3 regions of the Arthrobacter sp. NPDC055138 genome follow, and region 2 is predicted to be linked to each of the others. Evidence: predicted binding sites of a transcription regulator. Region 2 holds the regulator's gene; each other region holds the start of a gene.
What was found. The regulator LexA, encoded in region 2, represses DNA repair genes until DNA is damaged. The targets are predictions, from matches to a motif close to TCGAACANNTGTTCGA.
Positions count from the first base shown of each region.

Region 1: a site for LexA is predicted at 1,564-1,579, ahead of ACWF5H_RS12260 (LexA family protein). Genes of this name have one in related genera too.
Region 3: a site for LexA is predicted at 1,200-1,215, ahead of ACWF5H_RS16870 (DUF222 domain-containing protein). Genes of this name have one in related genera too.

Region 1 covers NZ_JBSGTH010000004.1:354,701-357,976, forward strand. The annotation lists gene ACWF5H_RS12255 (ATP-dependent Clp protease ATP-binding subunit) at 1-1,407, opposite strand, end outside; gene ACWF5H_RS12260 (LexA family protein) at 1,604-2,014, shown strand; gene ACWF5H_RS12265 (Y-family DNA polymerase) at 2,007-3,276, shown strand, end outside.
Region 2 covers NZ_JBSGTH010000006.1:33,389-36,664, reverse strand. The annotation lists gene ACWF5H_RS15105 (ATP-dependent DNA helicase) at 1-1,258, shown strand, start outside; gene lexA (transcriptional repressor LexA) at 1,337-2,086, opposite strand; gene ACWF5H_RS15095 (LysM peptidoglycan-binding domain-containing protein) at 2,387-2,740, shown strand; gene ACWF5H_RS15090 (histidinol-phosphate transaminase) at 2,813-3,276, shown strand, end outside.
Region 3 covers NZ_JBSGTH010000007.1:106,622-109,897, forward strand. The annotation lists gene ACWF5H_RS16865 (flagellar hook protein FlgE) at 1-1,016, shown strand, start outside; gene ACWF5H_RS16870 (DUF222 domain-containing protein) at 1,229-3,088, shown strand; gene ACWF5H_RS16875 (flagellar FlbD family protein) at 3,190-3,276, shown strand, end outside.

The sequences.
Region 1 (3,276 bases), on a different contig from region 2:
CTTGGCCGACTCCAGCTCCGCAAGCTGTCCGCGCAGCGCCGCCACATCCACGCGGGGGCCGCGGCGCAGGCTCAGCCGGGCGCCGGCCTGGTCGATCAGGTCGATCGCCTTGTCCGGCAGGAAACGGTCGGTGATGTACCGCGAGGACATCTCGACGGCGGCCCGGATGGCTCCGTCGGTGTAGATCACCTGGTGGTGCTCCTCGTAGCGGTCCTTCAGCCCGGCCAGGATCTTCACGGCATCCTCGATCGAGGGTTCGCCCACCGTCACCGGCTGGAACCGGCGCTCCAAGGCCGGATCCTTTTCCACCGTGCGGTATTCGCCCAGTGTGGTGGCGCCGACCAGGTGCAGCTCGCCGCGGGCCAGCCGGGGCTTGAGGATGTTGCCGGCATCCATTCCGCCCTCGCCGCCACCGCCGGCGCCGACCACGGTGTGCAGTTCGTCGATGAAGACGATCAGCTCGCCGCTGGCTGCGCTGATCTCGTCCATGGTCTTGGTCAGGCGTTCCTCGAAGTCGCCGCGGTATTTGGTGCCGGCCAGCATGCCGGGCAGGTCCAGCGACACCACGCGCTTGCCGCGCAGTTGCTCCGGGACGTCGCCGTCCACGATCGCCTGGGCCAGTCCTTCCACGATGGCGGTCTTGCCGACCCCGGCCTCGCCGATCAGCACCGGGTTGTTCTTGGTGCGGCGGGCCAGGATCTCGATGGTCTGCGCGATCTCGTCGGCGCGGCCGATCACCGGGTCCAGGTGGTTCTCGCGGGCCCGGGCGGTCAGGTCAAGGCCGAACTGGTCCAGCATGGGCGTGGCGGAGTTGGGGCTTGGCGCCTGCCCGGTGGCGGCGCCGCCCGGGTGGCTTTGGGCCGCCTGGGTCTGCGCCTGGGCCGCTTCCGCGGCATTGGCCTGCTGCAGCGCCTGCGGGGTGACCCCGGCGTCGGCCAAGATCTGGCCGGCAGCGGTTTCCTGGTTGAGGACGAACGCGGCGAAGAGGTGCTCCGGGTCAATGTAGGTGGAGCCAAAGGCGCGGGCCACCTGGTGCGCATCCAGCAGGGCGCGCTGGGCCGAGGGCGTCAGGGACGCCGCCTCGCTGATGGGATCGGCCTTTTCCGGCAGGCGCTGCTCGGCGGCGCTGACAATGTCCTGCGGACCGGTGCCGGTGAGCTTGATCTGGCCGGCAGCCGGTTCCTGTTCGGCCATGACGCGCAGAATATGCAGCGCATCCACTTCCGTGTGGCCGAGTCCAGCGGCAAATGCGGCCGCCTGCGCCAGCACCTCGTGAGTACGGCGGCTGAGCAGCCGGGTGAGATCGACCGTGCGGCGGGACTGCGCCGCGCGCTGGCCCTGCAGGTAGCGGACCAGGAAATCGTCGAATGATCCGTTGCCGGATGCGGGTCCGAAGAACAGTGGCATTGATGATCCTCCTGTGGAGTTGAGTGCCTTCGACTCATGTTAACGCTTCGTACTCAAGAATATTCCAAACGATTCGTAAACTTGAGTCAAGGTGACTCACTCTCGACGATCATCGAAACGGCAGCCTGACCACGTTGCCCGGTGCTAACCTTGTCTTCGAAGGTTTGTTCGAAGATGGGGGCTTGTCATGTTCGGTCTGGAGCGGCCCTCCGGCGCGTCGGCCGGCCCTGAGCTGGGGGACGGGACACCCGAGGACGCGCGTGGTTTTCCCTCCCCGGCACGGGATTATTTCCACGGCGGCATCGACCTGAACCGGCATCTGATCCGGGACCGGACTAGTACCTTCGTGATGCGGGTGGCCGGTAACTCGATGGCAGCGGCCGGGATCTGTGACGGCGATGAGCTGATCGTGGACCGATCGCTGGAGCCACGCGACGGATCGGTGGTCATCGCGGTGCTGGACGGGGAGCTGGTGGTGCGGCGCCTGCACTTGGGCGCCGACGGTGTGCGCCTTCAGACCGACGACGGCGGTGTCCCCACCGAGGTGGGCGAACTTGGCGACTTGAGCATTTGGGGCGTGGCCACGCGCTGCCTGCACCATGTCTAGCCACGGACCCGCCGAATCACAGCAGCTCCGTGAACGGATCGCGCTGGTGGACGTCAACAACTTCTACGTCTCCTGCGAGCGGGTGTTCGACCCGTCGCTCGAGGGACGCCCCGTCGTCGTGCTGTCCAACAACGACGGCTGCGTGGTGGCGCGCTCCGAGGAAGCCAAACAGCTGGGGCTGAAGACCGGCACTCCGTGGTTCCAGGTGGCGCCCCGCGCCAAGGCCTGGGGGTTGGTGGCGAAATCCAGCAATTACGAGCTCTACGGAGACCTCAGCGCCCGGGTGATGGAAGTGCTGGGCCGGTTCGGGGCTTGGCAGGAGGTCTACTCGATCGATGAGTCGTTCCTGGGCTTGCCCGGGGATGAGGCGCAGTTGCGGGAGACAGCGGCCCGGATCCGTGCCGCCGTGGTCAGGCAGGTGGGGGTTCCGGTCTCCGTCGGCGTGGCCGGGACCAAGACGCTGGCCAAGTTCGCCAACCACATTGCCAAACGGAATCCACAGATGGCGGGTGTCTGCTCGCTCGGGTCGATGCCGGGACCGGACATCGAATGGATCCAGTCGCGCGTTCCCGTGACCGGGCTCTGGGGTGTGGGCGGGCGGACCGGGAAACGGCTGAATGCCATCGGGATCGAGTCGATCGCCGATTTGAAGGCCGCGGATCCACAACTGATCCGCAAGAAGTTCTCCGTGGTGCTGCAGCGGACGGTGCTGGAACTGAATGGCACGGCCTGCATTCCGCATACCGAGGAACGGGCCGACAAGCAGCAGATCATGTTCTCGCGCAGCTTCTCCACGCCGGTGACCACGCTGGAGGAGATGGACCAGGTGATGGCTGTCTACGCCCAGCGCGGTGCGGCCCGGATGGCTGCCGAGGGGCTGCGCGCCTCGGTGCTGACGGTGACGGCCGGTACCAGCAGGTTCGCCGGGGGAGAGGCATCGTTTCCCGCAGCCAGCGTCCACCTCCCGGCACCCACGCAGGATCCGATTCAGCTGACCAAGGCCGCGGTGGCCGCGATGCGCGGCTGCCTCATTCCCGGCGCGCACTATGTCCGGGCAGGCGTACTGCTGTCCGGGCTGGAACCGGCGGCCGGACAGGATGCCTTCGACCCGTTCGTCAGCGACCTGGACCAGCGGAACATCGGCGACTTGCTCGGTGCCGTCCGGTCCAAGTTCGGCGAAGCCGCCATCGGGCTTGGCCAAGGCGGGCTGGCGGCGCCGGCGGCGTGGTCCATGAAACGCGAATTCTCCTCGCCGCGCTACA
Region 2 (3,276 bases):
AGCCCACGAATTGCAGGACCGCGTCACCAGCGCCGTGGCGGGGCAGCTGTCGGCTGCCATGGTCCGCACTGCGGCTTCGACCGCGCGCAAGCACACCGGGATCAGCGTGGAGCCGCTGAACTCGGCTGCCGGCGCCCTGGAGGACGTACTGGAGCCGTTGCCGAGCGGATTGTTGGCCTCCGGCCTGCGCGAGGAGCAGGAGTTGGTCCTCGCGCAGCTGCGGGAGGCGGCCCGCGCAGCGCTATCCGATTCCAAGCCCGAGGGGTCCGCGGCGGCAGACGGCGGGAGGCAGATGGCCCGATCCCGTCTTTCCTCGGTGCTGGAGATGGCCGAACGGCTGCTTTCGGCGGCAGATTCCCGCGAGGTCATTTGGGCGACCCGTCCCAGCACCTTCGGCGAGACCGGCGACTATATCGCCAACGACGACCAGCCGGCTACGCTCAACGTCGCCCCGTTGTCTGTTGCCTCCAGGCTGCGTGAAGGGCTCTTCGACGAACATACGGTGGTGCTGACCTCCGCCACGCTGTCGGTGGGGGGCACCTTCGACGCCGTTGCCGGTTCGCTCGGATTGTTGGGGGCCGGTGCCCCAGCGTACTCAAGCGCCGACGTGGGCAGTCCCTTCGATTACCCCCGCCAGGGTGTGCTGTATGTGGCATCGCATCTGCCCAAGCCGGGCCGTGGCACCAGCAGCGAGCAGCTCGACGAACTCGAGGAGCTGCTGCGCGCCTCACGCGGCGGGGCCCTCGGATTGTTCTCCTCGCGTCGCGCGGCAGAAGAAGCTGCCGCCGAAATGCGTCAGCGCACCGAACTGACCATCCTGTGCCAGGGCGAATCATCAATGGGGGCGCTGGTCCGCCAATTCGCCGATGAACCGGACACCTGCCTGTTCGGCACGATGACTCTGTGGCAGGGAGTCGATGTTCCGGGCGAGGCATGCCGGTTGGTGGTCATCGACCGAATTCCGTTCCCGCGGCCGGACGACCCGCTGACCACTGCCCGGACCCGGTCGGTAGCTCAGGCCGGCGGCAATGGTTTCATGACGGTCTCGGCCACCCACGCAGCAGTGCGGCTGGCCCAGGGCGCTGGCCGCTTGATTCGCGCATCCAATGACAAGGGGGTTGTGGCCGTGTTGGATTCCCGTCTGGCCACCGCCCGCTACGGAAATTTCCTCCGCAGTGCCCTGCCGCCGTTTTGGAGCACGAAGGATGGCGCCATCGCCCGCCAGGTCCTGGAGCGGCTGGCGGCCGCCGCCGCCTGAACCGGCGGCCGCCAGAACCATCCGGGTCCGCCGCCGAATGGGCAGGCTGCATCGGCTGAAGGAGCGGTGGCGGAGCAGTCAGAGCGCCCGCATCACGGAGACAACCTTGCCCATGATGGTTGCGTGGTCGCCCAGAATCGGTTCATAGCGCGTGTTCTGCGGCAGCAACCAGGTGTGCCCGTCTCGCTGCCGGAAGGTTTTTACCGTTGCCTCTTCGTCGAGCAGCGCCGCAACAATGTCGCCGTTCTCTGCGGTGTGCTGCTGCCGAACCACCACCCAGTCGCCATCGCAAATGGCAGCATCGATCATCGAATCGCCGGAAACCTTCAGCATGAACAACTCGCCGTGCCCCACCAGCTGCCGGGGCAGCGGCATGACGTCCTCGACCGCCTGGTCTGCCAGGATCGGTCCGCCGGCGGCGATCCGTCCCACCAGCGGCACCATGGCCGTATCGGATGACGTGGTGAGTTCGGCCACCGCGACGCCACTGGAGCTGCGCAGCTGCTGCGGCTCGTCCACGCCCACGATTTCCACGCCGCCCTGTTCAAGCGTCAGCGGAGTGAGGATCTCCATGGCCCGGGGACGCTTCGGGTCCCGCCGGATGTAGCCCATCTTCTCCAGTTGGGCCAGTTGATGGGTGACGCTGGACAGGCTTGCCAAGCCGACGAGGTCGCCGATCTCGCGCATCGACGGCGGGTACCCGTGGGCAATAACGGAGCGCTGGATGGTTTCCAGGATCTTCTTTTGCCGCGGCGTCAGGCTGCGTCCGACCTTGACAGGGCGGCCTCGTCGCCGCGCTCCGGCAGTGGTGGTGGTCTCTTCGGACATATCCGGCCCCGGTCTTCCCATGATGGTCCAGGTGCCGGGTCTGGCTGATGCGGAACCGGCACTCGGATTGCTGTCTCGACTGTTTTGTCAGTGGCGGCTGATGCACTGCAATTCACAGCCGCTCATGCCATCAACGCTAGGCGAGGCGGTGAGGAATTTCAAACATTTGTTCGACTGAGTCTCGACAATAGTCGATCACCAGTGCTAAAACTGTAGAAGACGCATTCGAAGATGCGTTCGAATGCGGTGGTTCGATGATCGAAACCAGTCGAAATAGATCGAAATCGGAAAGGTGGCACCATGTCCGCCCAGCTCGCACCGCAGTCCGCAGACTTCCGCGCCAACGCCCCCCTCCGGCTTACCCGCCGGGGCCGTTTGCTGCTGATTGGCCTGCCGCTCATGCTTGCCGCGGCCGTCGCGCTCACCCTGGTCGGCTTCTTCACCGCACCGGCAATGGCCGCTGCCGGAGGGTTGGGGCCGGGGCCGGCCGTTACCGTCACTGTCGGCAGCGGCCAGACGCTCTGGGATGTGGCGGTGCTGTCCGCCCCCGACCGCAACCCGCATGATGTCATCTTCGAGATCGCGCAATTGAACGGCCTGGACGGGGACATCGTCCATTCCGGCCAGCAGTTGCTGGTGCCGTCAGCGCATTGAGGCAACCGTAATATGAGCCGCTTCGGCCCGCCCGATTCCTGCCCCGGGCGGGCCGAAGCTTAAGCTGGATCGGTGAGTGAGCAGTTAGAACGCCTGAACCGTCTGCCGTTGCGGGGTAATCTCCGGGGCCTGGAGCCATATGGTGCCCCCCAATTGGACGTGCCCATCCTGCTGAATGTCAACGAAAACACCCACGGCTTGCCGGAGACGGTGCATCAAGCCATCGTCTCGGCCGTCAGCGCCGCAGCGGCCGGTTTGAACAGGTATCCGGACCGCGAGTTTACCGAGCTTCGGACGGCGCTGTCCCTCTATCTGGGACACGGCCTCACGGCAGAGAACATCTGGGCGGCCAACGGTTCGAATGAAGTGCTGCAGCAAATCCTTCAGGCCTTCGGCGGGCCGGGCCGGACCTTGTTGAGCTTCCCGCCCACGTATTCCATGTACCCGCTGCTGGCCAGCGGGACGGACACCGAGTATGTTGCGGTGCCGCGCGGAGCGGACTTTGCGATCTCCGCGGAAGCGGTTGCCGCTGCCGT
Region 3 (3,276 bases), on a different contig from region 2:
GCGCAGGCGGCCCGCAGGCCCAGGCCGGCGGCACCAACCCGGCCCAGGTGGGCCTCGGCGTGCAGGTTGCCGGCATCTCCACCAACTTCACCCAGGGCTCCTCGCAGGCCACCGGCAAAGCCACCGACATGATGATCTCCGGCGACGGCTTCTTCGTCACCAGCAAGGGCGGCGAACAGTTCTACACCCGCGCCGGCGCATTTGAACTGGACTCGAACGGCAATCTCGTTTCGCCGGATGGTGCGATCTTGCAGGGCTGGATGGCTACCGGCGGAGTTATCACAACGGGCGGTCCCGTCACCGCCATTGATCTGTCCCCGGATGCCATCTCTCCCGCCAAAGAGACAACCTCAGCCGTGATGGCTGGCAACTTGCCCTCCGATGCTGCCGACGGAACTGAGATGTTTCGCGACGTCGAGGTCTTTTCCGAAGACGGCACAAAGGGCACTTTGCAGCTGAAGTTCACCAAGGAACCCGGTTCGTCCTGGACCGTGACAGACGGGACTGCCACCGCGACCTTGACGTTCGGAGCGGACGGCAAGCCCACGGCGGCTTCCGATACATCGTTGGCTGGCGGCATCCCCGTAAATCTGGCTGCCATCACCGGTTACGCCGGGCTGAGCACGGTGGCCTTCGACAGCCAGAACGGCCACGCAGCCGGTTCGCTGGAGTCCTTCACCATGTCGCCGGATGGCACTCTGGTGGGATCTTTCAGCAACGGTGCCCAGGCCATCGTTGCCCAGGTCGCCCTCGCTAACTTCACCAACCCTGGCGGCCTCGAAAAGGCGGGCTCGTCGTCGTACCGCGTCACGGCGAACTCCGGCCAAGTTGAGTTGGGCACTGCTGGCAGCGGTGGCCTCGGCACTCTGTCCGGCGGCTCGCTGGAAATGTCCAACGTGGACCTCTCCCAAGAGTTCACCAACCTGATCGTTGCGCAGCGTGGCTTCCAGGCCAACGCGCGTATCATCACCACCTCCGACGAAGTGCTGCAGGAACTGACGAACCTGAAGCGCTAAGTTTTCGGAGGCCACAAGCCACCACCGAAGTGCAGCTGCCCGACCGTTCGCGGGCAGCTGCAGCGGCCGTCTGCACCGTTCGCAGGCGGCCGCTTTTTCTTGCCAGCGCGTTGTAATCCTCCGCCTGCCGATTCCCCTTTCGGCCCCCACTATCCCTACACATTGGGCTGTTTCGATAGTGGTTCGAATGTGTGTGCGAATAAAATTGTGGTATGGCGCTTGCACCGTTGGACCGGACCGGGGAGATGGAGGAAGCTCTCTCCGGGGTGCGCGCGGTGCTGCAGGATGTCGCCGCATGCTTCACCGCCGGATCCGGTTCGCTGAGCGCGCGGGAACTGGCCAACACGGTAGCGGCGGTCGAGGACGTTTCAAAGGTTGTGGAGTTCCTGCAGGCCGTAGGAGCCCAGGCGGTGGAGCGTGCGGACATCGCTTCGAACGGGGAAACCGCGGCCAGGCCCGGCGCCTGTGCGGACGCGCCTGATGCCTCCGGTGCCGCGGGGTGGGCGGACCCGGCTGCCTCCATCGCCGGCCCCGGAAACAGCGCCGGCGGCGCTCTCGACAACGCCCAAAGCCTTGAGCCAGCGGGGTCGGGCGGCGCGGGTCCGAAACAGCAACAGAGCCGGCGTAAGACCGAGTTCCGGAACAACGCCGAATATCTGCGCTCCCGGCTGGGGATCGGCATCGTCGAAGCGCGGCGACGGCTGCGGGTCGGAGCCGTGGTGACCGCGCAGGTGCGGTTCGACGGTGAACCCGGCGCCCCGGCGCTGCCGATGCTGGCTGAGGCGATGGCCGCCGGCGAAATCAGCGCAAACGCCGCGGCCCTGGTCACCGATTCAATCGGACGGGCCCGCCCCGCCGCCGATCCCACGACGCTGGAGGTGATGGAAGCGTCGCTGGTCCGGCAGGCTGCCGAGAGCGACGCCGACACGCTGGCGATGGTCGCGAAGACCTGGGAAACAGCGGTCGATCAGGACGGTGCCGAGCCCTCGGAAGACGAGCTGCGGTCCCGCCAAGGCATGTTCTACCGCGGACGCCGGCGCGGCTTGCACCAGTTCGTCATCAACACCACCGACGACCAGTACGAAGCCCTCGCCACTGTGATGAACAGCGCCGCGAACCCACGCATCCGATCCGACGCCATCGAAACCGCCGTGGAACAGGCTGAGGCCAACAGCAGGAGCGAACGTGCGCCGTCCGGAACGGGCGGCAACTACGCCGGCGCCGCTGGAGCGACGGATAAAGGCGGGGCCGGTACCCACGACCACGTCGCCAGCACCGCCGGAACCACTGAGTTCGACGCGCCCAGCGTTGAGGGCGGTTGCTCAGGCGAAATCCCAGCGGGCACCGCGAAGGGCAACACCGGGCTGGCCGACGAGGAGGATCGTGCGTCTGCGGAACACAGCCACGGCGACGTCGATCCAGCGGTCGTCGAGGCAATGGAAAGCTTCACCAGAGCACAGAAGCTTCTGGCCGGTCTGGTCGGTGCCTGTCGGATCGCCCTGAACACCGGCCAACTCCCGGAGTCCGGCGGACACCGCACCCAAGTCATGGTCACCGCCGGCTACGAACAGCTGGCCGGATTGCTCTCTGGCGGCGGAAGCGCCGTGTTCAACGGCCCGATCTCGGCCAAAACCGCGCGCCGAATGGCCTGCGATGCAGAGATCATCCCCGCCATCCTCGGCTCAAAGGGGGAGGTCATGGATTTGGGCCGGTCGCAACGGTTCTTCAACCGCGCGATCCGCCGCGCACTGCTCATCCGGGACAAAGGCTGCGCCTTCCCGGGATGCACCATGCCCGCACTCTGGACCGAAGCCCACCACATCGTGCCCTGGTGGGCCGGCGGCCGCACCGACGTCAACAACGGAGTCTGCCTCTGCAGCCTCCACCACGACCTGATCGAGCAAGGCAATTGGGAAATCAACGTGCTCAAAGGGATCCCGTGGTTCATCCCGCCCGACTACATCGACCCCGGACGCCACCCGCTGCGAAACACGTACTGGCAGACCCACATCCCGCCCCAGCCCCTCCGGAAGTCGCGGCAGACGCTGATCCCGCCTGTCAGCGCGGGGTGACACATCTGACAACCAGCCCACTTAGCTAACCGCGGGGCGTGCGCGGCCGAAGGTAGTAGTTAGCGGCTCACCGGAGCCCTCGAGAAACCTGGGATGGGCTGATGATCGTAGTAACGCGGCTGAATGACAGCCAGTTTGCGGTCAACCCTGACCTGATTGAGCGCATCCATGCCAACCCGGACACCACG